Regions from separate parts of the Streptomyces rubradiris genome, predicted to be linked through region 1. Evidence: riboswitches for the same ligand, from Rfam matches in the RefSeq annotation. Region 1 holds a riboswitch; the other holds the start of a gene.
The links. A riboswitch is a leader RNA that binds a small molecule or an ion and turns the genes downstream of it on or off. The one in region 1 is predicted to bind glycine.

Region 1 (15,377 bases):
GCCAGGGCCAGCGCCAGCGGCTGCGCGGACCCGTCGGACGCATCAGCGCCGAGAGGTTGAGCGCTTCGGCCACACTGCTGCCGAGCAGTCCCCACAGCGCGGGGTACAGGTCGATCACGCCAGGAATCGTAGCGCCGAGTGACGCGAAAAAAGCTATTTGTGACGGTGTGGTCGGAAATCGTACCGGTTCAGCACTCGATGATGTTGACCGCCAGGCCGCCCCGGGCCGTCTCCTTGTACTTCACGCTCATGTCGGCGCCGGTGTCCTTCATGGTCTTGATGACCTTGTCCAGGGACACCTTGTGGGAGCCGTCGCCGCGCATCGCCATCTTCGCGGCCGTGACCGCCTTCACCGCGGCCATGCCGTTGCGCTCGATGCACGGGATCTGGACCAGGCCGCCGACCGGGTCGCAGGTCAGGCCCAGGTTGTGCTCCATGCCGATCTCGGCCGCGTTCTCCACCTGCTCCGGGGAGCCGCCGAGCACCTCGGCGAGCGCGCCCGCCGCCATGGAGCAGGCGGAGCCCACCTCGCCCTGGCAGCCGACCTCGGCGCCGGAGATGGAGGCGTTCTCCTTGAAGAGCATGCCGATCGCGCCGGCGGCGAGCAGGAAGCGGACCACGCCGTCCTCGTCCGCGCCCGGCACGAAGTTGATGTAGTAGTGCAGCACCGCCGGGATGATGCCGGCCGCGCCGTTGGTGGGGGCCGTCACCACCCGGCCGCCGGCCGCGTTCTCCTCGTTCACCGCCATGGCGTAGAGCGTGATCCACTCCATGGCGTGCGCCAGCGGGTCGCCCTCGGCGCGCAGCTGGCGGGCCGAGACGGCCGCGCGGCGGCGCACCTTCAGCCCGCCCGGCAGGATGCCCTCCCGGGACATGCCGCGCTGGACGCACTCGCGCATCACCCGCCAGATCTCCAGCAGGCCCGCGCGGATCTCCTCCTCGGTGCGCCAGGCCCGCTCGTTCTCCAGCATCAGCGAGGAGATCGACAGGCCCGTCTCCTTCGTCAGGCGCAGCAGCTCGTCACCCGTGCGGAACGGGTACTTCAGGACCGTGTCGTCCAGCACGATCCGGTCCGCGCCCACCGCGTCCTCGTCGACCACGAAACCGCCGCCGACCGAGTAGTACGTCTTCGTCACCAGCTCGGCGCCCGAGGCGTCGTACGCCCACAGGGTCATGCCGTTGGCGTGGTACGGCAGCGCCTTGCGGCGGTGCAGGACCAGATCGTCGTCGTAGGAGAACGGGATCTCGTGCTCGCCGAGCAGCGCTATCCGGCCCGCCTGCCGGATCTTCTCCACCCGCTCGTCGGCCGTCTCCACGTCCACCGTGCGCGGCGAGGCGCCCTCCAGGCCGAGCAGCACCGCCTTCGGGGTGCCGTGGCCGTGGCCGGTCGCGCCGAGCGACCCGTACAGCTCGCAGCGCAGGGCGGCGACGGAGCCGAGCAGGCCCTCGTTGCGCAGCCGGCGGGCGAACATGCGCGCCGCGCGCATCGGGCCGACCGTGTGGGAGCTGGACGGGCCGATGCCGATCGAGAACAGGTCGAAGACCGAGATGGCCACGGGGGACTCCTCAATACGGGGGTGGTGCGAAGGGGCGGTACAGGGGCGCGGGCACCGCGCACGCCGGTACTCCCAGTGTGCGCGGTGCCCCGCGAAACGTGACTTACTTGCTCAGACCCGGGTACAGCGGGTGCTTGTCGGCGAGCGCCTTGACGCGCGCCTTGAGCGCCTCGGCGTCGTACGACGGCTTCAGCGTCTCGGCGATCACGTCCGCGACCTCGGCGAAGTCCTCGGCCGTGAAACCGCGCGTGGCCAGCGCCGGGGTGCCGATGCGCAGCCCCGAGGTGACCATCGGCGGGCGCGGGTCGTTCGGGACGGCGTTGCGGTTGACCGTGATGCCGACCTCGTGCAGCCGGTCCTCGGCCTGCTGCCCGTCCAGCTCGCTCGCGCGCAGGTCCACCAGGATCAGGTGCACGTCCGTGCCGCCGGACAGCACGTTCACCCCGGCCTCGCGCACATCGGCCGCGGTCAGCCGCTCGGCGAGGATGCGGGCGCCCTCCACCGTACGGCGCTGGCGCTCCTTGAAGTCCTCGCCCGCCGCGACCTTGAAGGACACCGCCTTGGCCGCGATCACGTGCTCCAGCGGACCGCCCTGGAAGCCCGGGAAGACGGAGGAGTTCAGCTTCTTCGCGAAGTCCTTCTTCGCGAGGATGATGCCGCCGCGCGGGCCGCCGAGCGTCTTGTGGGTCGTGGAGGTGACCACGTCGGCGTACTCCACCGGGTTCGGGTGCAGACCGGCGGCGACCAGGCCGGCGAAGTGCGCCATGTCGACCCACAGGTACGCGCCGGTCTCGTCGGCGATCCGGCGGAACTGGGCGAAGTCCAGCTGCCGGGGGTACGCCGACCAGCCCGCGATGATCACCTTCGGGCGGTGCTCCTTGGCGAGCTTCTCCACCTCGGCCATGTCGACCAGGCCGGTCTCGGCGTCCACGTGGTAGGCGACCACGTTGAACTGCTTGCCGGAGAAGTTCAGCCGCATGCCGTGGGTGAGGTGGCCGCCGTGCGCCAGGTCCAGGCCGAGGATGGTGTCCCCGGGCTGGGCCAGCGCGAACAGGGCCGCCTGGTTCGCGGAGGCGCCGGAGTGGGGCTGCACATTGGCGTACTCGGCGCCGAACAGCTCCTTGACCCGGTCGATGGCGATCTGCTCGGCCACGTCGACGTGCTCGCAGCCGCCGTAGTAGCGACGGCCCGGGTAGCCCTCGGCGTACTTGTTGGTGAGGACCGAACCCTGCGCCTCCATCACCGCGAGCGGCGCGAAGTTCTCGGAGGCGATCATCTCCAGCGTCGACTGCTGGCGGCTCAGCTCGGCGTCGACCGCGGCGGCGATCTCCGGGTCCAGCTCGTGCAGGGGCGTGTTCAGGACAGTCATGGGGCTACGACTCCTCAGCCGGCGGTGAAGGCGGTGTACTCGTCGGCGGAGAGCAGCTCGGCCGGCTCCTCGGTGACGCGTACCTTGAACAGCCAGCCGCCCTCGAAGGGGGCCGAGTTCACCAGCGACGGGTCGTTGACGACGTCCTCGTTGACCTCGGTGACCTCACCGGTGACCGGCGAGTACAGGTCGGAGACCGACTTCGTGGACTCCAGCTCGCCGCAGGTCTCGCCCGCGGTCACCGTGGAGCCGGCCTCGGGGAGCTGGACGAAGACGACATCGCCGAGCGCGTTGGCCGCGTGCTCCGTGATGCCGACCGTCGAGACGCCGTCCTGGGCGTCCGACAGCCACTCGTGCTCCTTGCTGTAGCGCAGCTGCTGGGGGTTGCTCATGGCCTGAATTCTCCTGTACGCGCGGGAGTGGTGATGACGGGGGGACTGGGGAAACCGCTGGTGAGCGGGCGAATGTGCGCAGGCTCACGCGCCGCCCTCGGGCCGGGGTCCCGGGCCGGTGCGGGCGCGGGCGGCGGTTACTTCTGGCGCTTGTAGAACGGCAGCGCCACGACCTGGTACGGCTCGTGGGTGCCCCGGATGTCCACGCCGACGCCTTCGGTGCCCGGCGCGGCGTGCGCCGCGTCGACGTAGGCCATGGCGATCGGCTTGCCCAGGGTGGGGGAGGGGGCGCCCGAGGTGACCTCGCCGATCACCTCGCCGCCGGCCACCACGGCGTACCCGGCGCGCGGCACCCGGCGGCCCTCGGCGACCAGCCCGACCAGCACCCGGGGCGGGTTCTGCGCGGCCCGCCCGGCGGCCTCGGCCAGCGCCGCGCGGCCCACGAAGTCGCCCTCCTTGTCGAACTTGACCACGCGGCCCAGCCCGGCGTCGAAGGGGGTCAGGGAAGTGCTCAGCTCGTGCCCGTACAGCGGCATGCCCGCCTCCAGGCGCAGCGTGTCCCGGCAGGACAGCCCGCACGGGACCAGTCCGACGCCCTCGCCGGCCTCGGTGAGCGCCTGCCACAGCGCCACGGCGTGCTCCGGCTTCACGAACAGCTCGAAGCCGTCCTCGCCGGTGTACCCCGTACGGGCGATCAGCGCCGGGACGCCGGCGACCGTGCCGGGCAGCCCGGCGTAGTACTTCAGGCCGTCCAGGTCGGCGTCGGTGAGCGACTTCAGGATGCCGGGGGACTCGGGGCCCTGCACGGCGATCAGCGCGTAGGCGTCCCGGTCGTCGCGGACCTCGGCGGCGAAGCCGGCCGCGCGCTCGGTGAGGGCGTCCAGCACCACCTGGGCGTTGGAGGCGTTGGCCACGACCATGTACTCGGTCTCGGCCAGCCGGTAGACGATCAGGTCGTCCAGGATGCCGCCGTCGGCCTGGCAGATCATGGTGTAGCGGGCGCGGCCGACGCCGACCGAGGCGATGTTGCCGACCAGGGCGTGGTTCAGGAAGGCGGCGGCCTCGGCGCCGGTCACGGTGATCTCGCCCATGTGGGACAGGTCGAACAGACCGGCCCGGGTGCGCACGGCGAGGTGCTCGTCGCGCTCGGAGCCGTAGCGCAGGGGCATGTCCCAGCCGGCGAAGTCGGTCATCGTCGCGCCCAGCGAGCGGTGCACGGCGTCGAGCGCGGTATGACGGAGTTCGGTACTGCTCATCGGTCGGTCGTCTCCCAGGGCAAAGGACGGGCGAGGAACGTTCCTCCCCATCTGTCATCGGAACCTGAGAGGTTCGCCGCCACCGCCACGGGGACGATCACGGCTTGCACCTTGGGTGGAGCCGCCGGCGGCGGCGGCCCGCTTTTCAGATGTGCCTCGCCCGCGCGGTAACGGGGCCTGAGAGATTCAAGGGAGGGACTTGCTCCTTCGGCGCCCCAGGCGGCCCCGAGGGGGCCCGGGGACTCTCCCGCGCGGATTCAAACGGCCGGTATGCAGTTGGCGGGCTCATCATTGCACGCCACACCCCGGCCATCCAGAGCGTGCCGCTTGTGACCGACCTGTGGCCGTAAGCACACGAACCGCCGACCGTTCTCCATTACCTTCCCTTTACAGAGAACGGGCATGGGACCGATCGAGCCCTCGGGAGGACGATCACGGTGAACAGGACCTCGGCCTACGCCGCCCACGCCGGCCTCGCGGTGCCGGGACAGCCCGCCGCGGCGGTCCGCGAACGCGGCGCGGACCGCCCCGCGCCGGTCGTCCGCGACCTGCGCGACCGGGCCGGCCGCAGCCCGCACGCCCTGCTCTTCGGCCCCCGTGACCTGGTGGTCGTCACCGGCTTGCCCGGCAGTGGCAAGTCCACCCTGATGCGCCGCGCGGTCACCGGCGGCCGCGTCGACTCCCAGGACACCCGGGACCGCTGGCAGGCCCGCGTCCCCGGCTTCCTGCCGTACGCGCTCTACCGCCCCCTGGTCCGCCTCGCCCACTACGCCGGACTGTGCAGGGCCCTGCGCACCGGGGAGGGGCTTGTCGTGCACGACTGCGGCACCCAGCCGTGGGTGCGCGCCTGGCTGGCCCGCGCGGCCCGGCGCCGGGGCGGCACCCTGCACCTGCTCCTCCTCGACGTCAGCCCCGAGACCGCCCGGCAGGGCCAGCGCGAGCGCGGCCGGGGCGTCTCCCGCTACGCCTTCCGCCGCCACCGCCGCGCCACCGCCCGGCTGCTGCGCGCGGTGGAGAAGGGGCGGCTGCCGGGCGGCTGCGGTGCGGCGGTGCTGCTGGACCGGGACGCGGCGGACGTCCTCGCCCGCGTCGGCTTCACGCGGTGAGGCACTGTCAGCGCCACCCGCTAGCCTTCATGGTCACAGCAGTGGTTCCCAGCAGGCGGTAGGCACATGGACTTCCCGGCGGACTTCCCGGCACAGGCGCACCCGCACCCGCACGGCGGTTGGCCCGGCAACGAGCTGGAGGAGGTGTTGTCGGCCTCCCTCGGCATCCCCGCGGCGGGCGGCCGGATCGTCGAGGTCCTCGGCCGCAGCTTCCTGTGGATCCCGCTGCCGAACGGCGGGGGCCCGGACAGCGGCCCGCTGGACCTGCCGACGCTCGACATCGACGGCCAGGCGTACGTCCCGGTGTTCAGCTCCGAGGAACAGCTGCGCCAGGTGGCCGGCTCCCACATGTCGTACACCATCGCCCCGGCGGTGGAGTTCGCCCGCGGCCTGCCCCCGCAGGTGGGCATCGCCGTCAATCCCGAGGGCGTGGTCGGCATACCGCTGCCGCCCCAGGCCGTGGCCGAGCTGTGCCGGGTGGGCCGCACCCCGCTCGACGGCCCGGGCACCGGCGGCCGGGTGCGCCTCTTCGAGCCCGACTGGCAGGACGACCCGGTGGACTTCCTCGCCGCCGCCTCCGCCGAGTTCGCCGGGACCGGCGTGGTCCTCACCGCCCGCCGCTGCCTGGCCGCCGTCGAGACGGCCGACCCGGCGATGTTCGTGGGCGTCGAACTCTCCCAGTGGGAAGGCGACCTGCGCGCCCTCCCCCTCCAGGCCCTCGGCAAGGCCCTGGCCGAGGTCCCCGTCAAATGGCCGGTCAACCTGGTCCTGCTGGATGTAACGGACGACCCGGTGGCGACCTGGCTGAAGGCGAACGTCCGCCCGTTCTACACATCCGCCCACTGAACCGAGCCCCAAAGGGGCGCGGGGCTGTGTCCGATATGCGGCTCCGCCGCGGGGCGCGACAAGCCACAACGCACCCGCACACGCGTACGAACGCCAAGGTCCCGAGCTACTAGGCGCATAAGCTGTGCTCAAACGCCGGGTCACCAAAAAGAAGGGGCACACCAGGTGAGCGCGAGCCACAGCGGCAGCGTCGAGCACATGCTGCGCCAGGTCACGCCCGGACGCTACGACGCCTACGAGTCCTTGCTGCGCGCCCTCGCCACCCCCACCTCCGGCCAGGTCTTCATGCTCCTGTGGCACGGCCAGGCCGGCGCCCCGGACGCCCAGTACGGGACCATGGAGGTGGACGGCTTCCCCTACGCCCCCTGCGTGACCTCCGCCCAGGAGCTGTCGGCCAGCGGCTGGAACCGCTCCTACGAGGTGGCCGACGGCCTGGACGTGGCCCGCACCCTCTACCCCGACCACTACGGCCTCTGGCTCAACCCGCACGCGCCCGGCGGCGGCGTCGGCATCCCCTGGCCGGACCTGCGCCGCATCGCCACCGGTCTGGACCGCCAGCCCGCCGGCCCGTTGCGGCTGTCCGAACCCGGTATCGAGATCCCGCAGTTCTACGCCCTGCTCGCGCAGAACGCGCACCGCACCCCCGCGCTGCGCTCGCTGCGCCGCGCCTGGGTGCAGCCCGCGCTCGGGGCGCCCTACCTCGCCATCGGCCTGGACGTGTACGACACCTCGCCCGCCGCGGTCGACTCGGTGCGCGCCATGATGCAGCAGTCCATCGGCGCGGTCCCGGAGGGCCTGCCGGTCTCGACGGTCGCCATGACCGACGACCACGACCCGGTGGTGATGTGGATGCGGGCCAACGCGCGCCCCTTCTACGACCGTGAGGCGCACGCCCCGGTGCCCCCGCAGCAGCCCCCGCTCCAGGTGCCGGCCCCGCCGCAGGCGCCGGCCGGCGGCTACGGCTACCCGCCGGCGCGCAGCGGCTACTGAGCAACGAGGCGTGGTGGCAGGTTTGTTGACCGGCCCGCACAATGCACGGGAGCGGGACGCTTCTGCGCGCGTAGACATCGGTCGTACCTCCCGAACCGCGTAGATTCGCCGATCTGCCCCAACTGGCCCGCGTCCGAGGGCCGTTACCCACTGTTCGGATAACGGAATCCCCCGCACTGCATCACGGTTGCGCATACTTTCGCCGTCAGCTCTGGCGGGTGATCACAACGACGCTGAAGACTCGCGACTCAGACACGAGGCCGAGGCCACGTGTTCGATGGCAAGTCGACAAAGCCGCAATCCGCGGCAGGCGCAGGCCGGTCACCACCGGCGAGAGGGGTCGCTCACCGTGACCGCACCGATCGAGACCACCGGGGCGGCAGCCGAGACGCAGCCGGAGGCTGTGCTGGAGGGTGCCGGTAAGGGGCAGATCGAGGGTCGTTCCCTGGGCCAGATCGCCTGGTCCCGGTTCAAGAAGGACAAGGCCGCCGTCGCCGGCGGCGTCATCGTGATCCTGCTGATCCTCCTCGCCGTCCTCTCGCGCCCCATCCAGGCCCTGTTCGGCCTCGACCCCAACGCCTTCAACCAGGACCTGATCACCCCGGACACCTCGCTGCCCACGGGCAGTTGGGGCGGCATGAGCGCGGACCACCCGCTCGGCGTGGACCCGAAGTTCGGCCGGGACATCGCCACCCGCATCCTGGAGGGCTCCTGGGTGTCGCTGGTGGTCGCCTTCGGTGCCACCGTCCTGTCCAACGTCATCGGCGCGATCATGGGTGTCATCGCGGGCTACTACGGCGGCCGGGTGGACTCGATCATCAGCCGGCTGATGGACACCTTCCTCGCCTTCCCCCTCCTGCTCTTCGCGATCGCCATCTCCGCCACCCTCCAGGGCGGCGCGTTCGGCCTCAACGGCCTGCCGCTCCACCTGAGCGTGCTCATCTTCGTCATCGGCTTCTTCAACTGGCCGTATCTGGGCCGGATCGTGCGCGGCCAGACCCTCGCACTGCGCGAGCGCGAGTTCGTCGACGCGGCCCGGGGCATGGGCGCCAAGGCGCCGTACATCCTCTTCCGGGAACTGATGCCGAACCTGGTCGGCCCGATCATCGTCTACTCGACGCTGCTGATCCCGACCAACATCATCTTCGAGGCGTCGCTGAGCTTCCTCGGCGTCGGCATCCAGCCCCCGCAGGCGTCCTGGGGCGGCATGCTCCGCGAGGCGGTCACCTACTACCAGGTCGACCCCCAGTACATGATCGTCCCCGGCCTGGCCATCTTCGTCACCGTGCTGGCGTTCAACCTGCTCGGTGACGGTCTCCGCGACGCTCTCGACCCGCGCAGCCGCTGACGCCTGCCGCGGAGAGCCCGACAAGTTTTCAATCAATGGAGGGGAAAGCGCCCATCATGCGAAGGTCAGCGCTGGCCGCTATCGCGGCCATCGGCTCCGCCAGCCTGCTTCTTGCGGGTTGCAGCAAGGCCGATGACAACACCAACGAGAACGGCACCAAGTCGGCCGGGGCCAACGCCGCGACCAAGGGCGTCGTGAACGCGTCGGACAAGAAGGGTGGCACCGTCACCTACGAGATGTCCGACGTCCCGGACTCCTTCGACCCGGGCAACACGTACTACGCGTACATGTACAACCTCAGCCGGCTGTACGCCCGTCCGCTGATGACCTTCAAGCCGGGCCCCGGCGACGAGGGCAACACCCTGGTCCCGGACCTCGCGGCGACCAAGGGCCAGCCGAGCGACGGCGGCAAGACCTGGACGTACAAGCTGCGTCCGGGCCTGGAGTACGAGGACGGCACGCCGATCACCTCGAAGGACGTCAAGTACGCCGTCGAGCGCTCCAACTTCGCGCGTGACGTGCTCTCCCTCGGCCCGAACTACTTCCAGCAGTTCATGGCCGACGGCGACAAGTACAAGGGCCCGTACAAGGACAAGAGCGACAAGGGTCTGTCCTCCATCGAGACCCCGGACGACACCACGATCGTCTTCCACCTGAAGCAGGCCTTCCAGGAGTTCGACTACCTGGTCGCCACGCCGCAGACGGCTCCGGTGCCGAAGGCGAAGGACACCGGCGTCGACTACGTCAAGCACATCGTGTCCTCCGGCTCGTACAAGTTCCAGAGCTACGAGGACGGCAAGCAGGCCGTGCTCGTGCGCAACGAGAACTGGGACCCGAAGACCGACCCGCTGCGCAAGCAGCTCCCGGACAAGATCGTCGTCAAGCTGAAGGTCAACCCGGAGACCATCGACCAGGACGTCATGGCGGGCAACGCCATCGACCTGGTCGGCACCGGTGTCCAGGCCTCCACCCAGGCCGAGGTGCTGACCGACCCCGCCAAGAAGGCCAACACGGACAACACCTACGGTGGCCGTTCCGTCTACCTGGCGATCAACACCAAGCTGAAGCCGTTCGACAAGCCCGAGTGCCGCAAGGCCGTGCAGTACGCCATCGACAAGGTCTCGGTGCAGACCGCCGAGGGCGGCCCGGTCCGCGGTGAGATCGCCTCCACCGTCCTGCCCCCGGACATCCCGGGCTACGCCAAGGCCGACGCCTACGCCACCAAGGACAACAAGGGCGACATCGCCAAGGCCAAGGACCTGCTGAAGGACTGCGGCCAGACCTCGATCTCCACCAACATCACGGCCCGTTCGGACCGTCCGCAGGAGATCGACGCCGCCACGGCGATCATCAACTCGCTGAAGAAGGTCGGCATCAACGCCAGCCTCAAGCAGTACCCGTCGGGCAAGTACTTCACCGACTACGCGGGTGTGCCGAAGTTCATCCAGAAGCAGAACATCGGCCTGATGATGATGCAGTGGGGCGCCGACTGGCCCTCCGGCTACGGCTTCCTCCAGCAGATCCTGAACGGCAAGGCGATCAGCCAGTCCGGCAACACCAACCTGTCGCTGTACGACAGCAAGGAAGTCAACGACCTGCTGGGCAAGGCGATCGGCACCCAGGACACCGGCGAGCGCAACAGCCTCTACACCCAGATCGACAAGAAGACCATGGACGACGCCGTCCTCGTCCCGCTGACCTACTTCAAGGTCCTGCTGGGCCGTCCGCAGAACTACACCAACCTGGTTTCCACGGCGGCCTTCAGCGGTCAGTACGACTACCTCAACATCGGCGTCGCGTCGAAGTAGCAGCCCCGGAAGGCAGGTGAAGGCATTGGTGCCCGTGGGCCTCCCGGCCCGCGGGCACCAGCGCCGGCCCCCGTGATCTCGTACATCCTCCGCCGGACGTTCGCGGCAGTGATCCTGCTGCTGGTCGTCTCCGCGGTCACCTTCGCCATCTTCTTCCTGCTGCCGCGACTCGCCGGCCAGACGGCGGACCAGCTGGCACAGCAGTACATCGGCAAGAGCCCGTCGAAGGCGGACATCGCCGCGGTCAAGCACAACCTCGGTCTGGACCAGCCCGTCTACGTCCAGTACTGGCACTTCATCAAGGGGATCGTGGCCGGCGCCACGTACGACCTCGGCCCGACCACGGTGCGCTGCGACGCGCCGTGCTTCGGCTACTCCTTCAAGAACCACCAGGCGGTCTGGCCGGAGCTGACCTCCCGCATCCCGGTCACGGCCTCGCTGGCCGCGGGTGCCGCCGTGCTGTGGCTCCTGTCGGGTGTGGTGGTCGGCGTGATCTCCGCGCTGAAGCCGCGCTCGTTCTTCGACCGTCTCTTCATGGGCGTCGCGCTCGCCGGTGTCTCGCTGCCCATGTTCTTCACGGGCAAGCTGGCGCAGCTGCTCTTCACCGTCCAGATCCCGATCTTCGGGCGCACCTACGTCCCGCTCACGGAGAACCCGGCGCAGTGGGCCAACACCCTCTTCCTGGCCTGGTGCTCGCTCGCCCTGCTGTACTCCGCCATCTACGCCCGGCTGACCCGCTCGGGGATGCTGGAGACGATGAACGAGGACTTCATCCGCACGGCCCGGGCCAAGGGCCTGGTCGAGCGCAGAGTGGTGGTCAAGCACGGACTGCGCTCCGCGCTCACCCCGATCATCACCGTCTTCGGAATGGACCTCGGTCTGCTGCTCGGCGGCGCCGTGATCACCGAGTCCGTGTTCTCGCTGCACGGCATCGGCGAGTACGCGGTGCAGGGCATCACCGACAACGACCTGCCTAAGATTTTGGGCGTGACCCTGCTCGCCGCCTTCTTCGTCGTGATCGCAAACCTTGTGGTGGACGTGCTCTACGCCGCCGCCGACCCGCGGGTGAGGCTCTCGTGACCGAACTCTCCAAGACCGGTGCCACGGCGGGCGAGCCCGCAGCCGACCGGCGTCCCGAAGCCTTCCTGGAGGTCCGCGACCTCAAGGTGCACTTCCCGACCGACGACGGCGTGGTCAAGTCCGTCGACGGGGTCAGCTTCTCGCTGGAGAAGGGCAAGACCCTCGCCATCGTGGGCGAGTCCGGCTCCGGCAAGTCGGTGACCTCGCTGGCCATCATGGGCCTGCACCGGCTCGGCGCGCGCGGCAAGAACGTGCGGATGTCCGGCGAGATCTGGCTGGACGGCAAGGAACTGGTCTCCGCCTCCCCGGACGAGGTGCGCAAACTGCGCGGCCGGGAGATGGCGATGATCTTCCAGGACCCGCTGTCCGCGATGCACCCCTACTACAAGGTCGGCGACCAGATCGTCGAGGCCTACCGGGTGCACCACGACGTCAGCAAGAAGGTCGCCCGCGCTCGGGCCATCGAGATGCTCGACCGGGTCGGCATCCCCGAGCCCGCCAAGCGCGTCGACGGCTACCCGCACGAGTTCTCCGGCGGCATGCGCCAGCGTGCCATGATCGCCATGGCCCTGGTCAACAACCCCGAGCTGCTCATCGCGGACGAGCCGACCACCGCCCTCGACGTGACCGTCCAGGCGCAGATCCTCGACCTGATCCGCGACCTGCAGAAGGAGTTCGGCTCCGCGGTCATCATGATCACCCACGACCTCGGCGTGGTCGCCGAGATCGCCGACGAGGTCCTGGTGATGTACGGCGGCCGGTGCGTGGAGCGCGGTCCGGCCGGCGAGGTCTTCGAGCAGCCGCAGCACCCCTACACCTGGGGCCTGCTCGGCTCGATGCCCCGTATCGACCGCGAGACCTCCGAACGGCTCATCCCGGTCAAGGGCCAGCCGCCGAGCCTCATCAACGTCCCCTCGGGCTGCGCCTTCCACCCGCGCTGCCCGTACGCGGACATCCCCAAGGGGAACGTCACCCGCACGGTGCGCCCCGAGCTGGAGCAGGTGAGCACCGGGCACTGGTCCGCCTGTCACCTCCCGACCGAGGACCGCCAGCGGATCTGGACCGAAGAGATTGCGCCGAAGCTGTGAGTGAGACCAAGAAGACGGACGAGGCCGCGATCCCTCAGCAGACGTCGGCTTCCGAGGGCTCGGCGGACCGCGAGGTGCTGCTCCGGGTCGAGGGCCTGACGAAGCACTTCCCGATCAAGAAGGGCATCCTGCAGCGCCAGGTCGGCGCCGTGAAGGCCGTCGACGGCATCGACTTCGAGGTGCGCAAGGGCGAGACCCTGGGCGTGGTCGGCGAGTCGGGCTGCGGCAAGTCGACCATGGGCCGGGTCATCACCCGCCTCCAGGACCCGACCGGCGGGAAGATCACCTTCGAGGGCCAGGACATCACCCGGCTGAGCACCGGGCAGCTGCGCCCGCTGCGCCGCGACATCCAGATGATCTTCCAGGACCCGTACGGCTCCCTGAACCCCCGCCACACCATCGGCTCGATCGTCTCGGCGCCCTTCCGGCTCCAGGGCGTGGAGCCCGAGGGCGGGGTGAAGAAGGAGGTCCAGCGGCTCCTCTCCCTGGTCGGCCTCAGCCCCGAGCACTACAACCGCTACCCGCACGAGTTCTCCGGCGGTCAGCGCCAGCGCATCGGCATCGCCCGCGCGCTCGCCCTGAAGCCGAAGCTGGTGGTGGCGGACGAGCCGGTCTCCGCGCTGGACGTGTCGATCCAGGCGCAGGTCGTGAACCTGATGGACGACCTCCAGCAGGAGCTGGGCCTGACCTACGTGATCATCGCCCACGACCTGTCGGTGGTCCGGCACGTCTCGGACCGGATCGCGGTGATGTACCTCGGCAAGATCGTGGAGCTGGCCGACCGCACCTCGCTGTACGAGACGCCGATGCATCCGTACACCAAGGCGCTGATGTCGGCGGTGCCGGTGCCGGACCCGAAGCGCCGGGGGCAGAAGAACGAGCGCATCCTGCTGCGCGGCGACGTCCCGTCCCCGATCGCCCCGCCCTCCGGCTGCCGGTTCCACACCCGCTGCTGGAAGGCGACGGAGATCTGCCGGACGACCGAGCCGCAGCTCGTCGAGCTGAAGCCGGGCCAGCGGGTCGCCTGCCACCACCCGGAGAACTTCGCCGACCAGGCCCCGCAGGACACGGTCCTGCTGTCGGCGGCGAAGGCGGCGTCGGAGCTGGTCCCGGACGCGGTCGTCTCCGACGGTTCGGCGGAGCCGAAGCCGGCGGCGGAGGAGAGATCGGCGGGCGGGAAGGAGCCGGCGGCCGCGGAGAAGCCGGCGGCCGCGAAGGCACCTGCCGCGAAGGACACCGCTTCCGAGGCGACCGGCTCCGAGGAGGCTCCCGAGGCGACCGCTTCGGAGCCGGCCGGGGCCGCCGGGTCCGCCGAAGCCGTTTCCGAGGCCGCCGACACCGCCCCGGCCCCCGAAGCCGCCGAGGCCGCCGCGGCGGCGGAGCCGGCCGAGGAGAAGACCGGCCCGGGGGCGAAGTCCACGCCGAAGGCGACCGGGAGGACGAGCGGGAAGGCGCCCGGCAAGCCGTCGGCCGGGAGCGGCGCCGAGGAGTCGTCCGACAAGTAACGCATGACGACCAAGAAAGTCATGTACATGCCTGAACGGGAGAGTGCAGAGTCGTCCGTGTCCGACCACCGATCGGCACGCTCGAAAGGGACGATCCATGGCACTCTCCCGTTCGGCACGTCTCGGAGTCCTCGTCACCGCGGCGGCCTCCTTCCTGGCCATCGCCGCCTCCGCGCCCCCGACCCAGGGCGCCCCCGGCATCGGCGACCCCTACTTCCCGCGCCTCGGCAACGGTGGCTACGACGCCCGCCACTACGACCTGGACGTGGCCTACGCCCCCGGCACCGGCCGACTGGACGGCCGTACCACGCTCACCGCGCGCGCCACCCACACCCTCTCCTCCTTCGACCTCGACCTTCAGAAGCTGGAGATCACGCGGGTGGAGGTGAACGGCAGACGGGCGCGGTTCACCCGGGACGGCGACGAGGTCACCGTCACCCCGCGCCGGGCGCTGCCCAAGGGCCGTGACTTCACCGTCTCCGTCACCTACGGCGGCATACCCGAGCCCCTCGGCGGACCCATCGTCTTCGGCTCCGAGTACGGCTGGATGAAGACCCCCGACGGCGTCTTCGTCGCCTGCCAGCCCAACGCCGCCTCCACCTGGTTCCCCTCCAGCGACCACCCCGCCGACAAGGCCACCTACGACATCCGGATCAAGGCGCCCGAGGGCCTGACCGCGGTCTCCAACGGCCGGCTGGTGTCGACGTACGACAAGGGCGGCTCGACGTACACCCACTGGCGGGAGTCGAAGCCGATGGCGACCTACCTGGCCACCGCCACCATCGGGAAGTTCGACGTGCGCACCGGGCGGACCCCCGGCGGCATCCCGGTCTACGTGGCGATCGACCCCGCGCTGAAGAGCGCCGTGGACGTCGACGTCTACGGCGTCACCTCCGCCGTCACCGACTACTGGTCGCAGGTCTTCGGACCGTACCCCTTCGAGGAGACCGGTGCCATCGTGGACGACATGCCCAGGGCCGGGTTCTCGCTGGAGGTGCAGTCCAAGCCCGCGTACTCGGCGGTGCGCAACGAG
Region 2 (15,377 bases), on a different contig from region 1:
GCCCAACCCGCTGGAGTTCGGCATCACCATCGTCGACGAGGAAGGCAAGGTCGAGCGCTTCCTGGAGAAGCCGACCTGGGGACAGGTCTTCTCCGACACCGTCAACACGGGCATCTACGTCATGGAGCCCGAGGTCTTCAACTACGTCGAGCCCGACGTACCCGTCGACTGGTCCGGCGACGTCTTCCCGCAGCTCATGAAGGAAGGCAAGCCGATCTACGGCTACGTCGCCGAGGGCTACTGGGAGGACGTCGGCACGCACGAGAGCTATGTGAAGGCCCAGGCCGACGTCCTTGAGGGCAAGGTCGACGTCGACATCGACGGCTTCGAGATCTCGCCCGGCGTGTGGGTGGCCGAGGGCGCCGATGTGCACCCCGACGCCGTACTGCGCGGACCGCTGTACATCGGCGACTACGCGAAGGTCGAGGCCGGCGCGGAGATCCGCGAGCACACCGTCGTCGGCTCCAACGTCGTCGTCAAGAGCGGGGCCTTCCTGCACAAGGCCGTCGTCCATGACAACGTCTACGTGGGGCAGCACAGCAACCTGCGTGGCTGTGTCGTCGGCAAGAACACCGACATCATGCGGGCCGCCCGGATCGAGGACGGCGCGGTCATCGGGGACGAGTGCCTGATCGGCGAGGAGTCGATCGTCCAGGGCAACGTCCGCGTGTACCCGTTCAAGACCATCGAGGCCGGCGCCTTCGTCAACACCTCGGTGATCTGGGAGTCACGCGGTCAGGCGCATCTGTTCGGCGCCCGCGGTGTCTCCGGCATCCTGAACGTGGAGATCACACCGGAGCTGGCGGTACGGCTCGCCGGCGCCTATGCGACGACCCTGAAGAAGGGCTCGACGGTCACCACGGCCCGCGACCACTCCCGCGGTGCCCGGGCGCTCAAGCGCGCGGTGATCTCCGCGCTCCAGGCCAGCGCCATCGACGTACGCGACCTGGAGAACGTACCGCTGCCCGTGGCCCGGCAGCAGACCGCGAGGGGCAGCGCCGGCGGCATCATGATCCGGACCTCGCCCGGTGTCCCGGACTCCGTGGACATCATGTTCTTCGACGGCCAGGGCGGGGACCTCTCGCAGGGCGGCCAGCGCAAGCTCGACCGGGTGTTCGCGCGCCAGGAGTACCGGCGGGCGTTCCCGGGCGAGATCGGCGACCTGTACTTCCCGGCGAGCGTCTTCGACTCGTACACCGGGTCGCTGCTGCGCAACGTCGACACGACCGGGATAGCCGAGTCGGGGCTCAAGGTCGTCGTGGACGCCTCCAACGGCAGTGCCGGGCTGGTGCTGCCCAGCCTGCTCGGCAAGCTCGGAGTGGACTCGCTGACCATCAACCCCGGTCTGGACGAGACCCGGCCCACCGAGACGGCCGAGATGCGGCGCAAGGGGCTGGTGCGGCTCGGGGAGATAGTGGCGTCCTCGGGTGCCGCGTTCGGTGTGCGGTTCGACCCCGTCGGCGAGCGGCTGTCGCTCGTGGACGAGAAGGGCCGGATCATCGAGGACGACCGGGCGCTGCTGGTGATGCTGGACCTGGTGGCCGCCGAGCGGCGCAGCGGGCGGGTGGCGCTGCCGGTCACCACGACGCGCATCGCCGAGCAGGTGGCCGCCTACCACGGCACCCAGGTCGAGTGGACCACCACGTCGCCGGACGACCTCACGCGCGTCGGGCGCGAGGAGGGCACCATCTTCGGCGGCGACGGCAAGGGCGGGTTCATCGTCCCCGAGTTCAGCGGCGTGTACGACGGCACAGCGGCCTTCGTACGGCTCATCGGGCTGGTGGCGCGCACGCAGCTCACGCTGAGCCAGATCGACGCCCGTATCCCGCGGGCGCACGTCCTCAAGCGGGATCTGGCGACGCCGTGGGCCGTCAAGGGCCTGGTGATGCGGCGTGTGGTCGAGGCCGCCGGGGATCGCTTCGTGGACACGACCGACGGTGTGCGGGTGGTGGAGACCGACGGGCGCTGGGTGATGGTGCTGCCCGACCCGGCCGAGGCGGTCACCCACCTGTGGGCGGAGGGCCCCGACGACGCCTCCGCGCAGGCCCTGCTGGACGAGTGGTCGGCGGTCGTGGACAGCGCCGGCCGGTGATCGCGCACGCGCCCGGGGCCGTCGGCACGGCGTCCCCGGGCGGAAGCGAACGGCTCGGGACCGGTTAACCCCCGCACGCGCGCGTGCCGGACAAGTGTCCCCCACGGGGGCCTGTCCGGCACGCCGGTGGGGCCGTTCGGAGGTACTGCTCGCGACATGCGACGATGTGCGGCATGCCGCAGCAACCCCCCGTTCGGAGCAGCCCCGCGCGGCCGCAGCGCCCGGACGCCTCCATGTCGTTGATCACCAACGTCATGGACCACAGCCTCGACGACGGATACGCCGAGGCCGCCGCCCGGCGGAAGTCCGCGGGCGAGGGCGGTCTGCCCAAGACCCTGCGGGCCAAGCTGGGCCTGGCCGCGGGGCTGGTCCTCGCGGCCCTGGTGGTGACCGTGGGGGCGGCCCAGGCGCGGGTGTCGGCGCCCGTGGTGGCCAAGGAGCGCCAGGAGCTGATCGATCGCGTCGACAGCGAGACCGCGGACGCGGACCGGCTGGAGAGCACCGTCGACAAGCTGCGCGACGACGTCGACGCACGTCGGCGGGCGGCCCTGAAGTCGAGTGGCGGCAGCGCCGAGGCGGATCTGGTGGGCCTGCTGTCGGGCGCCACCGCGGTGCACGGCCCCGGCGTCAGACTCGTCGTGAACGACGCCAAGGAGGCCGCCGGCGGCGGGGACGGCGCCAACCCCCGGGAGACGTCGGGCTTCTCCGATACCGGCCGGGTCCGGGACCGGGACATGCAGCGCGTGGTCAACGGACTGTGGGCGTCCGGGGCCGAGGCGGTCTCCGTCAACGGGCAGCGGCTGACCGCCCTGTCCGCGATCAGGGCCGCGGGTGACGCGATACTGGTCGACAACAGGCCGCTGGTGCCGCCGTACACGGTGCTGGCGGTGGGGGACGGGCAGAGGTTGAGCACCAGGTTCCAGAACAGCGCCGACGGCCTGTATCTGCATGCCCTGGAGGAGAACTACGGCATCCGCGCCACCATTTCGACGGAGGGCGAGGTCCGGTTGCCCGCCGCTCCCAGTGTGATCGTACGTACAGCACAGCCGAAGCTCGAGAAGACCGGGAAGGGCACATCGTGATCGCCGTACTGGGCCTCGTCGTGGGAGTCGTGGCCGGCCTGTTGGTCCGGCCCGAGGTTCCGGCGGTCGTCGAGCCGTATCTGCCGATCGCCGTCGTCGCCGCGCTGGACGCCGTCTTCGGCGGTCTGCGGGCCATGCTGGACGGCATCTTCGACGACAAGGTCTTCGTGGTGTCGTTCCTGTCGAACGTGGTCGTCGCCGCCCTCATCGTGTTCCTGGGAGACAAGTTGGGCGTGGGCGCGCAGCTGTCCACGGGCGTGGTGGTCGTCCTGGGCATCCGGATCTTCTCCAACGCGGCGGCGATCCGCCGGCACGTGTTCCGGGCGTGACCTCCATGAGCGACCAGAACGAGCGCACCATCGGAGACGGACAGAACGCCCACGGCGACCGGGACGACCGGCCGGGGAACCGGCTGCGCAGGGAGCTGCCGGCCGAGGTGCCGGTGCCCGCGCCCGGAACCGGCCCGGGGGCCGAGGAGCGGCCCCCGCAGCCACTGACGGGCCGGCAGCGGCTCGTCAAGGGCCTGTGGCCGCCGCGTTTCACCCGGGCGCAACTCATCGTCGCCGTGCTGCTGTTCGGCCTCGGCTTCGGCCTGGCCGTGCAGGTGGCGTCGAACAGCGACACCGACAGCGCGCTGCGCGGCGCACGTCAAGAAGATCTTGTACGTATCCTCGATGAACTGGATTCGCGTACTCAGCGTCTTGAGGACGAGAAGCAGGGACTCGAAAAACAGCGTCAGGAACTGCAGAGCAGCTCCGACCAGGCGGCGGAGGCGCGCCGGCAGACCGCCGAGAAGGCGAGGCAACTCGGCATCCTGGCGGGCACCGTGGCGGCACAGGGTCCCGGCATCACCATGACGATCGAGGACACGAAGGGGACGGTCAAGGCGGACATGCTGCTCGACGCGATCCAGGAGTTGCGCGCGGCCGGCGCGGAGGCGATCCAGGTCAACGGGGTCCGGGTGGTCGCGGGAACGTACTTCGCCGACTCCGACAGGAGTGTCAGCGTCGACGGGAACAAGATCAACGCGCCGTATCGTTTCAGGGTCATCGGCAAGCCGCAGGACTTGGAGCCGGCGCTGAACATCCCTGGAGGTGTGGTGCAGACTCTGGAGAAAGAGCAGGCCACGGTGACCGTCGAACGGTCGGACAAGATCGTCGTGGACGCCTTGCGGCGGGCGGAGCGGCCTGACTACGCTCGGTCGTCCTCCCAGTGAACCGGCGGTGCATGGGTGCCGTCGGGCAAGGGCATGAGGTTGCGGGGGGTCGGCGCACCGAAGGGGTGGTGCGTGGTGGAAACTGTCTGGTGGATACGGACGTTGTGAGAATGTCCGGCTCGGCCGGTGTAGGCAATCAGGGTTCGTCCTGCCCCACGGGCGGGTCTGTTTCGGTCAAGGGGAATCGCCCGTGAAGTTGTTTGCGAAGTTGTTCGGCAAGAGCGCGCGAGAGGGCAGCGACAACGCGACCGCTCGCCATCGCGCACAGCCTGACGCGGAGGGCCAGCGCCCGCTGTTCCGGGACCAGGTCGCTGGTCCGGGCGGTGACATTCAGGGAGGTCAGGGCGCGGCGTCAGTTGACCCTGCCCAGTCCGGCGGCATAGGTTTCGGGCAACCGTCAACCTCAGGTACGGGTGGAGGGTTCGCCTCCGGCCCGTACGCGTCCAATGCCCCGGCGGGGCAGCCGCGGCAGGAGGATCCGTCGATGTCGGTCCTGGTGTGTACGAGGTGCGGTAACCGCAATCCGGAGAACGCGCGGTTCTGTTCCCACTGCGGGGCGCCGCTGCGTCCCGGGCTGACGCCGGAGCGGGCCTCCGAGACGACGTCCACGATCTCGATCTCCGGGCTGGAGGCGTACGACTCCGAGGCGACCGGCCAGACGCCGCTGCCGATGCTCTCCCCGGAGGCGCAGGCCGCGGTGGACGCGCTGCCGCCGGGCTCGGCGCTGCTCGTCGTGCGCCGGGGGCCGAACTCGGGCAGCCGCTTCCTGCTGGACGGTGATCTGACGACGGCCGGCCGGCACCCGCAGAGCGACATCTTCCTGGACGACGTGACGGTCTCCCGGCGGCACGTGGAGTTCCGGCGCTCCCCGGACGGCTCCTTCACGGTGGCCGACGTGGGCAGCCTGAACGGCACGTACGTCAACCGCGAGCGCATCGACCAGGTCGCCCTGTCGAACGGTGACGAGGTGCAGATCGGCAAGTACCGGCTGGTGTTCTACGCGAGCCGGCAGGGCTACTGACCCGCCCCCGGACGGTGTCCGGGGGAACCCCAGAGGGAAGGTCCATGCTTCAAACACCGAGCGGCGGTGCCGGAAGCGGTACCGCCGCCAGGGACAGTGGGCTGATGAGCATCGGCACGGTGCTGAACGTGCTGCGCGACGAGTTCCCCGAAGTCACCATCTCCAAGATCCGCTTCCTGGAGTCGGAGGGGCTCGTCGAGCCGCGGCGGACCCCGTCGGGGTACCGCAAGTTCAGCGCCGGGGACGTCGAGCGTCTCGGCCACATCCTGCGGATGCAGCGGGACCACTATCTGCCGCTCAAGGTGATCCGGGAGCACCTGGACGCCATGGAGCGGGGCGAGGCCGTCCCGCTGCCCCTGGTCGGGCGCCAGCGCACCGCGCAGGACGCCGCCGCGGCCGTGGAGGGCCCCACGGTGGCCAGGGTGGGCAGGGCCGAGCTGCTGGCCGCGGCGGACATCGACGAGGGCGAGCTGAAGGAGTGGGAGTCCTACGGGCTCATCGCTCCGCTGGAGGACGGGGCGTACGACGCCGAGGCCGTCACGGTGGCCGCGCTGGTCGCCGAACTGGGCCGGTTCGGGATCGAGCCGCGCCACCTCAGGGTGATGAAGGCCGCCGCGGACCGAGAGGCGGGCCTGGTCGACCAGATCGTCGCCCCGCTCAAGCGCCACCGCAACCCGCAGACCCGGGCGCACGCCGAGGCCCGTACGAAGGAGCTGGCGGACCTCACCATGAAGCTGCACGCGGCCCTGGTGAAGACCGCTCTCGGGGTGCGAATCCCGTGAAACGGGGCCCTCGGGCGGCCGGATCGGGCACCTGTTCCCGGCCCGACTACCCAAACGTCCCGGGCACGGCCTAGGGTTGCTGTGTGAACGAGCTCGATGTCGTAGGTGTCCGGGTCGAAATGCCCTCCAACCAACCGATCGTGCTCCTGCGCGAAGTGGGGGGCGACCGCTATCTCCCCATCTGGATCGGGCCGGGGGAGGCGACGGCGATCGCCTTCGCCCAGCAGGGCATGGCCCCCGCGCGACCGCTGACCCACGACCTGTTCAAGGACGTGCTGGAGGCCGTCGGCCAGGAGCTGACCGAGGTGCGCATCACCGATCTGCGAGAAGGTGTCTTCTACGCGGAGCTGGTGTTCGCCAGTGGGGTCGAGGTCAGCGCCCGCCCCTCCGATGCCATAGCGCTGGCTCTGCGCACCGGTACGCCGATCTACGGCAGTGACACGGTGCTGGACGACGCGGGCATCGCCATTCCCGACGAGCAGGAGGACGAGGTGGAGAAGTTCCGGGAGTTCCTGGACCAGATCTCCCCCGAGGACTTCGGCACCAGCAGCCAGTGAGCGGCCCGGCCGGCCCGTCGGACCAGGGGTTCTGCCCGGCGAGGCCGATGGCTTCGGCGCGGCCGGCGCCCTGGCACATGTCCGCGGCGGAATGGGCGTCCTACGGCTCGCCGCGAGCGCATTCGGCTAGCCTTTCCCCGCGGTGGGGCACGGGAAACCACTCCTAGGGTGATTATCACTCGGCGTGCCGAGTGTGGCGATCGTTGACGCACCCCTGGTGACTGCCTACCGTCGAGAAGGCAGGTCAAGGACGGAGGTCGGCGTGAGAACCAGCGGCGACGGTACGGTCGGGGGTGCTCCGGGACGCGGTTTCGGGGAGAGCGGTCCGTACCCGCCCCCGAGTTCGCGGCTGCGCTCAGGCGGGGGACATGCCCATCCCGGCGGCGCCGTGGAGCACGCTCCGCAGCTGCCGACGGCGGTGCCGAACGGCGGAGGGGTGGCGTCCATGACGTCCGAGCAGATCGGCTATCGCGGGCCCACGGCCTGCGCTGCCGCCGGCATCACGTACCGACAGCTGGACTACTGGGCCCGCACCGGCCTGGTCGAGCCCAGCGTGCGGCCCGCCTACGGGTCGGGCACTCAGCGGCTGTACAGCTTCCGGGACGTCGTCGTCCTGAAGATCGTCAAGCGCTTTCTGGACACGGGTGTGTCCTTGCAGAACATCCGCACGGCCGTGCAGCACCTCCGGGAACGCGGTTTCCGTGACCTGGAGCGGATGACCCTGATGAGCGACGGCGCCACCGTGTACGAGTGCTCCTCGCCGGACGAGGTCCACGCCCTGCTCCAGGGCGGTCAGGGCATCTTCGGAATCGCCGTCGGTGTGGTGTGGCGGGACGTGGAAAGCGCGCTCTCCCAGCTGCACGGTGAGCGCATCGACACCGGCGAGACACTCGTCGGGCACAACCCCGCGGACGAGCTGGCGCGGCGGCGCAACCGGGCGGTCTGACGCGTCCGTGTAACGGGCCGGTCCGATCCACCCATGTCCGGGCGGTCGGCGCGTCGCGTTCAGGCGCCCGGCGGTCGCGACCGGGCGGCCCGCACCGGCCGGTTCCGCCGAGGGGTGTCCCTGTGCCACCGCGTTGTCAGTGGTGTGGTGCAGCATCGGAGATGTGAGAAACGCGCCCACGATCCTGCACCTCGACATGGATGCCTTCTTCGCCGCGGTGGAGCAGGCGTCCAAGCCGAGCCTGCGCGGGAAGGCGGTCGTCGTGGGCGGGCTCGGACCGCGTGGTGTGGTGGCCACCGCGTCGTACGAGGCACGGGTGTTCGGGGTCCACTCGGCGATGCCCATGGCGCAGGCGCGTCGGCTGGCACCCAACGCCGCCTATCTGGTGCCGCGCTTCACCCTGTACCGGGCGATCAGCGAGCAGGTGATGGCGCTGCTGCGGGAGCTGTCGCCGCTGGTGGAGCCGCTGAGCCTGGACGAGGCGTTCGTGGACCTGGAGGCCGGGGGAGCGGCCTGGGACGAGGAGTCGGCGCGCCGGGCCGGGGAGAAGCTGCGGGCGGACATCCGCGCGGTCACCGGGCTCACCGGTTCGGTGGGGCTCGCCGCCTCCAAGATGCTCGCGAAGATCGCCTCCGAGCAGGCCAAACCCGACGGACTCGTGCTGATCGAGCCGGGCACCGAGCGGGACATGCTGGCGCCCATGCCGGTGCGGACGCTCCCGGGGGTCGGGCCGGCCACCGGGGACCATCTGCGCAGAGCCGGGATCACCACGGTGCGGGAGCTGGCCGAGGCGGGCGAGGACGAGCTGGTCCGGCTGCTCGGCAGGGCGCACGGGCAGGCGTTGTACGCGATGGCGCACGCCCGGGACGAGCGGCCGGTGGTGGCCGAGCGGGAGGCCAAGTCGGTGTCGGTGGAGGACACGTACGACGTGGACATCCACGACCGGGTGCGGGTCGGCCTGGAGGTGCAGAGGCTGGCCGACCGGTGTGTGCGGCGGCTGCGCGGGGCCGGGTTGTCCGGGCGGACCATCGTGCTCAAGGTGCGGCGGTACGACTTCTCGACCCTGACTCGTTCCGAGACGCTCAGAGGGCCCACGGACGATCCCGCCGTCATCCGTGAGGCGGCGGCGCGGCTGCTGGACTCCGTGGACACCACCGGCGGGGTGCGGCTGCTCGGGGTCGGGGTGTCCGGGCTCGCCGACTACACCCAGGAGGACCTGTTCGCGCAGGCCATGCCGGTGCGGGTGGTGGAGGAGCCGGAGGAGGCCGCCGTCGAGGCGGAGGCGGAGCAGCCGGAAGCCGCGGAGCGGCACTGGCGGGCCGGGCAGGATGTGCGGCACGCCGAGTACGGGCCCGGCTGGGTGCAGGGGAGCGGGCTGGGGAGGGTGACGGTACGGTTCGAGACGCCTCAGTCGGAACCGGGGCGTGTGCGGACGTTTTTCGCCGACGATCCCGCGCTGGCGTCTGCGGATCCGTTGCCGTTGGTCGCGGCCCTTTCCCACCCGCCCGCCCGTCCCGGGACCCCGCCCGACAGCGGCCGACACGGGGCTCCGCCCCGGACCCCGGAAGAGTGCCGGGGCCGGGAGGAGTCCCGGGGCCGGGAGGGGTCCCGGGACCGGGAAGACTCCGGCGGGCAGGACGAGTCCCTTGCCCTGAATGGGGTCCGGGTCCTCGGCGAGTCCCCCGCCCCCGAGGACGGCCGTGCCCCTGACGGCGTCCGTGCGCTCGAAAAGGGCCGCGTCCCAGGAGAGAGCGGTGATCGGGGGAGGCGCCCCGTGCTGGGAGCGGACCGGGCTCGGCAAGGTGCTCGGGATAGGGAGGAGGGGCGTGGGTGGGAGGGGCCGGGGGGTCAGGTTTCCTCCGAGCCCGCCAGTCTGCCGAAGTCGTGGTCCGGGAGCGGGGGAGGGGAGGCCGTGTCGAGACCGTAGTGGTGGTAGAGCTGGAGTTCCTGCTCGGGAGAGAGGTGGCGGCCCACGCCGAAGCCGGGGGCGTCCTTGATCAGGGCGCGGTCGTAGGGGACGCGCAGGGTGCCGTCGACGAGTTCGCTGGGTTCCAGGGGCACGAAGGCGTCCCGGGAGAACAGGCCGGTGCGTATGGCCGCCCACTCGGGCACGCCGGTCGCGTCGTCCAGGTACACCTCGTCGATGGTGCCGATCTTGGTGCCCTTGCGGTCGAACGCCTTGCGGCCGATCAGGCTGCGCGGATCGATGTCGGTCTGCACGGTCCCTCTCCCTCCACGTGGTCGCAACTCATCCGTAAGCACTACGAAAGAGCACATTGGAGGAGGCGGCCACTCGAAGGCTGCCCCATTGACCTCGCTGGTAGGCTGACAGCGGCTGCTGACCCCGCGCGGGAGAGTCCTCCGACCACCTCGGGGGCGCCGAAGGAGCAACTCCTCCCCGGAATCTCTCAGGCTCACGTACCGCACGGACGAGGTCACTCTGGAAAGCAGGGCGGGCGTCGACGGCTCCTGCCCTCACCGACGGTGAAAGCCGGCGCCCGCGGGCGTCCGGTGAAGCTCTCAGGTGCAGATGACAGAGGGGGAGGCCGTCGGGGTACCCGCGCCGGGGTGCCCCTCGCAGGTCGCGTCAGACCAGGAGGCCTCCGCAATGACCGCCCATCGCATTCCGCTCTCCGAACTCGAAGCGGGCACCCCGTTCGAGCAGCGCCACATCGGACCCGACCAGGAGGCGCGGGCCAAGATGCTCGCGCAGGTCGGATACGGCTCGCTGGACGAGCTGACCGCCGCCGCGGTCCCGGATGTGATCAAGAACGCCGACTCCCTGGACCTGCCGGGCGCCCGCACCGAGGCCGAGGTGCTCGCCGAACTGCGCTCGCTCGCCGACCGCAACCAGGTCCTGCGCTCCATGATCGGCCTGGGCTACTACGGCACCTTCACCCCGCCCGTCATCCTGCGCAACGTGATGGAGAACCCCGCCTGGTACACGGCCTACACGCCGTACCAGCCGGAGATCTCCCAGGGCCGTCTGGAGGCCCTGCTGAACTTCCAGACGATGGTCGCCGAGCTGACCGGGCTGCCCACCTCCGGCGCCTCCCTGCTGGACGAGGGCACGGCCGCCGCCGAGGCGATGGCCCTGTCCCGGCGTATGGGCAAGAACAAGAAGGGCCTGTTCCTGGTCGACGCGGACACGCTGCCGCAGACCATCGCCGTGATCGAGACCCGCGCCGAGCCGACCGGCGTGGAGGTCGTCGTCGCCGACCTGTCCGCAGGCATTCCGGCGGAGATCGCCGAGCGCGAGATCAACGGCGTGCTGCTCCAGTACCCGGGCGCCTCCGGTGCCGTACGGGACCTCAAGCCCGTCATCGACCAGGCGCACGAGCTGGGCGCCCTGGTGACGGTGGCCGCCGACCTGCTCGCCCTGACCCTGCTGACCTCGCCGGGCGAGCTGGGCGCGGACATCGCCGTGGGCACCACCCAGCGCTTCGGCGTGCCCATGGGCTTCGGCGGTCCGCACGCCGGCTACATGGCCGTACACGAGAAGTTCGCGCGCAGCCTGCCCGGCCGCTTGGTCGGCGTCTCCGTCGACGCCGACGGCCACAAGGCCTACCGGCTCGCACTGCAGACCCGTGAGCAGCACATCCGCCGTGAGAAGGCCACCAGCAACATCTGTACCGCACAGGTGCTGCTCGCCGTCATGGCCGGCATGTACGCCGTCTACCACGGGCCCGAGGGCCTGAGGACCATCGCGCGGCGCACGCACCGCTACGCCACCCTCCTCGCCGAGGGCCTGAAGGCCGCCGGTGTCGAGATCGTCCACGGCGCCTTCTTCGACACGGTCACCGCGCGCGTGCCCGGCAACGCCGCCGGGATCGCCGCCGCCGCCCGGGACAAGGGCGTCAACCTGCGGCTGGTCGACGCCGACCACGTCTCCATGGCCTGCGACGAGACCACCGACCGGGCCGGGCTGGACGCTGTCTGGTCCGCCTTCGGCGTCGACGCCGACATCGAGGCGCTGGACGCGACCGCCGAGGACGCCCTGCCCGAGGCGCTGCTGCGCACCGACGACTACCTCACCCACCCGGTCTTCCACCAGCACCGCTCCGAGACCGCCATGCTGCGCTACCTGCGCAGGCTCGCCGACCGCGACTACGCGCTCGACCGCGGCATGATCCCGCTGGGCTCCTGCACCATGAAGCTCAACGCGACCACGGAGATGGAGCCGGTCACCTGGCCCGAGTTCGGGCAGCTGCACCCCTTCGCGCCCGCCGAGCAGGCGCAGGGCTACCTCACCCTCATCCGCGAGCTGGAGGACCGTCTCGCCGAGGTCACCGGCTACGACAAGGTCTCCCTCCAGCCGAACGCCGGCTCCCAGGGCGAGCTGGCCGGTCTGCTCGCCGTCCGCGGCTACCACCGCGCCAACGGCGACGACCGGCGCACCGTCTGCCTGATCCCGTCCTCCGCGCACGGCACCAACGCCGCCAGCGCCGTGATGGCCGGCATGAAGGTCGTCGTCGTCAAGACCGCCGAGGACGGCGAGATCGACGTCGAGGACCTGCGCGCCAAGATCGAGCAGCACCGCGACGAGCTGGCCGTGCTGATGATCACCTACCCGTCCACGCACGGCGTGTTCGAGGAGCACGTCGCCGACATCTGCGCCCAGGTCCACGAGGCCGGCGGTCAGGTGTACGTCGACGGCGCCAACCTCAACGCGCTCGTCGGCCTCGCCAAGCCGGGCCACTTCGGCGGTGACGTCTCCCACCTGAACCTGCACAAGACCTTCTGCATCCCGCACGGCGGCGGCGGTCCGGGCGTCGGCCCGGTCGCGGTCCGGTCGCACCTCGCGCCGTACCTGCCGAACCACCCGCTCCAGCCGGAGGCCGGCCCGGAGACGGGCGTGGGCCCGATCTCGGCGGCCCCGTGGGGCAGCGCGGGCATCCTGCCCATCTCCTGGGCGTACGTCCGGCTGATGGGCGGCGAGGGCCTGAAGCGGGCCACCCAGGTGGCCGTGCTGTCGGCGAACTACATCGCCAAGCGCCTGGAGCCGCACTACCCGGTGCTCTACACCGGCCCCGGCGGCCTGGTCGCGCACGAGTGCATCATCGACCTGCGCCCGATCACCAAGGCGACCGGCGTGAGCGTGGACGATGTCGCCAAGCGCCTGATCGACTACGGCTTCCACGCGCCGACCATGTCCTTCCCGGTGGCCGGCACGCTGATGATCGAGCCGACCGAGTCGGAGGACATCACCGAGCTGGACCGTTTCTGCGACGCGATGATCGCCATCCGCGCGGAGATCGAGAAGGTCGGCTCGGGCGAGTGGCCCGCGGAGGACAACCCGCTGCGGAACGCCCCGCACACCGCGGCGGCGCTCGGCGGCGAGTGGGCGCACGCCTACAGCCGTGAGCAGGCCGTCTTCCCGGCCGGCGGCTCGGCCGCCGACAAGTACTGGCCGCCGGTGCGCCGCATCGACCAGGCCTTCGGCGACCGCAACCTGGTGTGCTCCTGCCCGCCGCTGGACGCTTACGAGGACTGAGCGAACCGCTGCTTGAGAGGCCCCGCCCGGAACGCCAGGTTCCACCGGGCGGGGCCTCTTCCGCCGCTGAAACGATGTCTAAGGGGCCGACAGTGCGACCTCGGTCGCCTTGATCAGGGCGATGACCTCCGAGCCCACGAAGAGGCCGAGGTCGGCGACCGCGTCCGTGGTGATGACGGCGGTGAGTTCGCCGACGGCCGTGGCGATCTTCACGGAGGCCATGACCTCGCCCGGGCGGACCTCGGTGACGGTGCCGGGGAACCGGTTGCGGATGGACAGCCCCTCGGCCTGGCGTGCGGCGAGGGCGACCTCGGTGGACTTGACCAGGGCGTGCACGGGCCGGCCGGGCGCGAGGGAGAGCTGCTCGGCGGCCTCCAGGGTGATGGCGGCCAGCAGGTGCGGGCCGCCGTCCAGCCGGACCTCGACGGTGGCCATGACCTGGCCTGCGTGGACCTCGGTGACGGTGCCGGGCAGCTGGTTGCGGATGCTCAGGGTCATGGGCACCCACCGTAGGGCGCGGGTCCGGTCAGGCCGGGTATGCGTGGGTCTGGGTCGCCTTCACCGTCGCCCAGACCGGTGTACCGGGGCGCAGGTCCAGTTCGGCGGCGGCCACCGTCGTCAGGTCCGCGGCGAGCGGGAGTTCGCCGGTGAGGTCGGCGCGGATCCGGTCGCCGTGCGTCTCCAGGCCGCTGACCTCGCAGCGCCACAGGTTGCGGGCGCTCACGCCGGAGGGCCGGTCCCGGAACAGGGTCACGGCGGACGGCGGAAACGCCACGAAGGCCGGCCCGGACAGCTCCTCCGTCGTCGTGACCGCCGGCCCGGCGTCGAGCCGTACGGTGTGCCCCGCGGCCTGTCCCCGGTAGAGGTTGAGGCCGACGAGCCGGGCGATGTAGTCGGTGCGCGGGTGCCGGGCGATGTCGGCGGGGGCGCCCTGCTGTACGACCCGGCCGTGCTCCACGACCACCAGGCGGTCCGCGAGCACCATGGCGTCCAGCGGGTCGTGCGTGACCAGTACGGAGACCGCCTCGAACTCGGCCAGATGGCGGCGGAGCCCGGCGCGGACCTCCAGGCGGGTACGGGCGTCCAGGGCCGCCAGCGGCTCGTCCAGGAGCAGCAGGCGGGGGCGGGTGGCGAGGGCGCGGGCGAGGGCCACGCGCTGGGCCTGGCCGCCGGACAGCCGGCGTGGCTTGGTGGCCGCGTGGTCGGCGAGGCCCATGCGGTCCAGCCAGGCCGCCGCCTGGGTGCGGGCCTCGGCCTTGCCCACGCCCTGGCAGCGGGGGCCGAAGGCGACGTTGTCCAGGGCGGACAGGTGGGGGAAGAGCAGGTAGTCCTGGAAGACGACACCGACCGGACGGGACTCGGGGGGCGTGTGCTCCAGGGGGGTGCCGTCCAGGTGCAGGTGGCCGTCCGTGAGCGGGGCGAGGCCCGCGAGGGCGCGCAGGGCGGTGGTCTTGCCGGCGCCGTTGGGGCCGAGGAGTGCCACGACCTCGCCGGGGGCGGCCGTCAGGGTGATGTCCAGACGGAAGCCGGGGCGGTCGACCACGAGGCGGGCGTCGAGGCCGGCGGCCGGGGGCGGAGCGACATCGGCCGGTGCGGGTCCGGATGGGCGTGCGGGCTCGGGCGGGGCGGGAGTGGCGCTGTTGGCGGGTTGCTTGTCGGGGTGGGGGTCGGTGTGGGTCATGGGGTTGTCATCCAGCGGTCCCTGAGGGCTGCCAGGACCGCGATCGACACGGTGAGCAGCACGAGGCTGAGGGCGATGGCGGCCTCCGGGTCGTTCTGGAGGGCGAGGTAGACCGAGAGGGGCATGGTCTGCGTGCGGCCGGGGAAGTTGCCCGCGAAGGTGATCGTCGCGCCGAACTCGCCGAGCGCCCGCGCCCAGGCCAGCACCGCGCCGGCCGCGATGCCGGGCGCGATCAGCGGCAGCGTGACCCGGCGGAACGCGGTGAAGCGGGACGCGCCGAGCGTGGTGGCCGCCTCCTCGTAGCGCGGGTCGGCGGCGCGCAGGGTGCCCTCGACGCTGATCACCAGGAACGGCATCGCCACGAACGCCTCCGCGATCACGACCCCGGTGGTGGTGAACGGCAGCGTGACCCCGAACCACGCGTCCAGCCACCGCCCGACGACCCCGTTGCGGCCCAGGGCCAGCAGCAGCGCCACACCGCCGACGACCGGCGGCAGCACCAGCGG

Region 2: linked by a shared signal. The riboswitch ahead of gcvP (aminomethyl-transferring glycine dehydrogenase) and the one ahead of gcvT (glycine cleavage system aminomethyltransferase GcvT) in region 1 are both predicted to bind glycine.

What each region holds. Positions count from the first base shown of each region.
Region 1 is NZ_BNEA01000015.1:2,564,712-2,580,088, reverse strand. Features, by position in the region: gene Srubr_RS24500 (hypothetical protein) at 1-118, opposite strand, end outside; gene Srubr_RS24495 (L-serine ammonia-lyase) at 189-1,556, opposite strand; gene glyA (serine hydroxymethyltransferase) at 1,660-2,925, opposite strand; gene gcvH (glycine cleavage system protein GcvH) at 2,940-3,317, opposite strand; gene gcvT (glycine cleavage system aminomethyltransferase GcvT) at 3,455-4,573, opposite strand; glycine riboswitch at 4,615-4,728, opposite strand; glycine riboswitch at 4,729-4,833, opposite strand; gene Srubr_RS24475 (AAA family ATPase) at 5,011-5,679, shown strand; gene Srubr_RS24470 (enhanced serine sensitivity protein SseB) at 5,746-6,525, shown strand; gene Srubr_RS24465 (enhanced serine sensitivity protein SseB C-terminal domain-containing protein) at 6,724-7,515, shown strand; gene Srubr_RS24460 (ABC transporter permease) at 7,865-8,863, shown strand; gene Srubr_RS24455 (ABC transporter substrate-binding protein) at 8,920-10,671, shown strand; gene Srubr_RS24450 (ABC transporter permease) at 10,744-11,751, shown strand; gene Srubr_RS24445 (ABC transporter ATP-binding protein) at 11,748-12,839, shown strand; gene Srubr_RS24440 (ABC transporter ATP-binding protein) at 12,836-14,344, shown strand; gene Srubr_RS24435 (M1 family metallopeptidase) at 14,442-15,377, shown strand, end outside.
Region 2 is NZ_BNEA01000001.1:925,508-940,884, reverse strand. Features, by position in the region: gene Srubr_RS04425 (mannose-1-phosphate guanyltransferase) at 1-2,092, shown strand, start outside; gene Srubr_RS04420 (DUF881 domain-containing protein) at 2,257-3,174, shown strand; gene Srubr_RS04415 (small basic family protein) at 3,171-3,503, shown strand; gene Srubr_RS04410 (DUF881 domain-containing protein) at 3,509-4,390, shown strand; gene Srubr_RS04405 (FHA domain-containing protein) at 4,581-5,411, shown strand; gene ftsR (transcriptional regulator FtsR) at 5,456-6,193, shown strand; gene Srubr_RS04395 (bifunctional nuclease family protein) at 6,277-6,750, shown strand; gene Srubr_RS04390 (MerR family transcriptional regulator) at 7,013-7,696, shown strand; partial or broken gene Srubr_RS04385 (DNA polymerase IV) at 7,860-9,224, shown strand; gene Srubr_RS04380 (PRC-barrel domain-containing protein) at 9,545-9,916, opposite strand; glycine riboswitch at 10,036-10,130, shown strand; gene gcvP (aminomethyl-transferring glycine dehydrogenase) at 10,305-13,190, shown strand; gene Srubr_RS04370 (TOBE domain-containing protein) at 13,269-13,688, opposite strand; gene Srubr_RS04365 (ABC transporter ATP-binding protein) at 13,717-14,871, opposite strand; gene modB (molybdate ABC transporter permease subunit) at 14,868-15,377, opposite strand, start outside.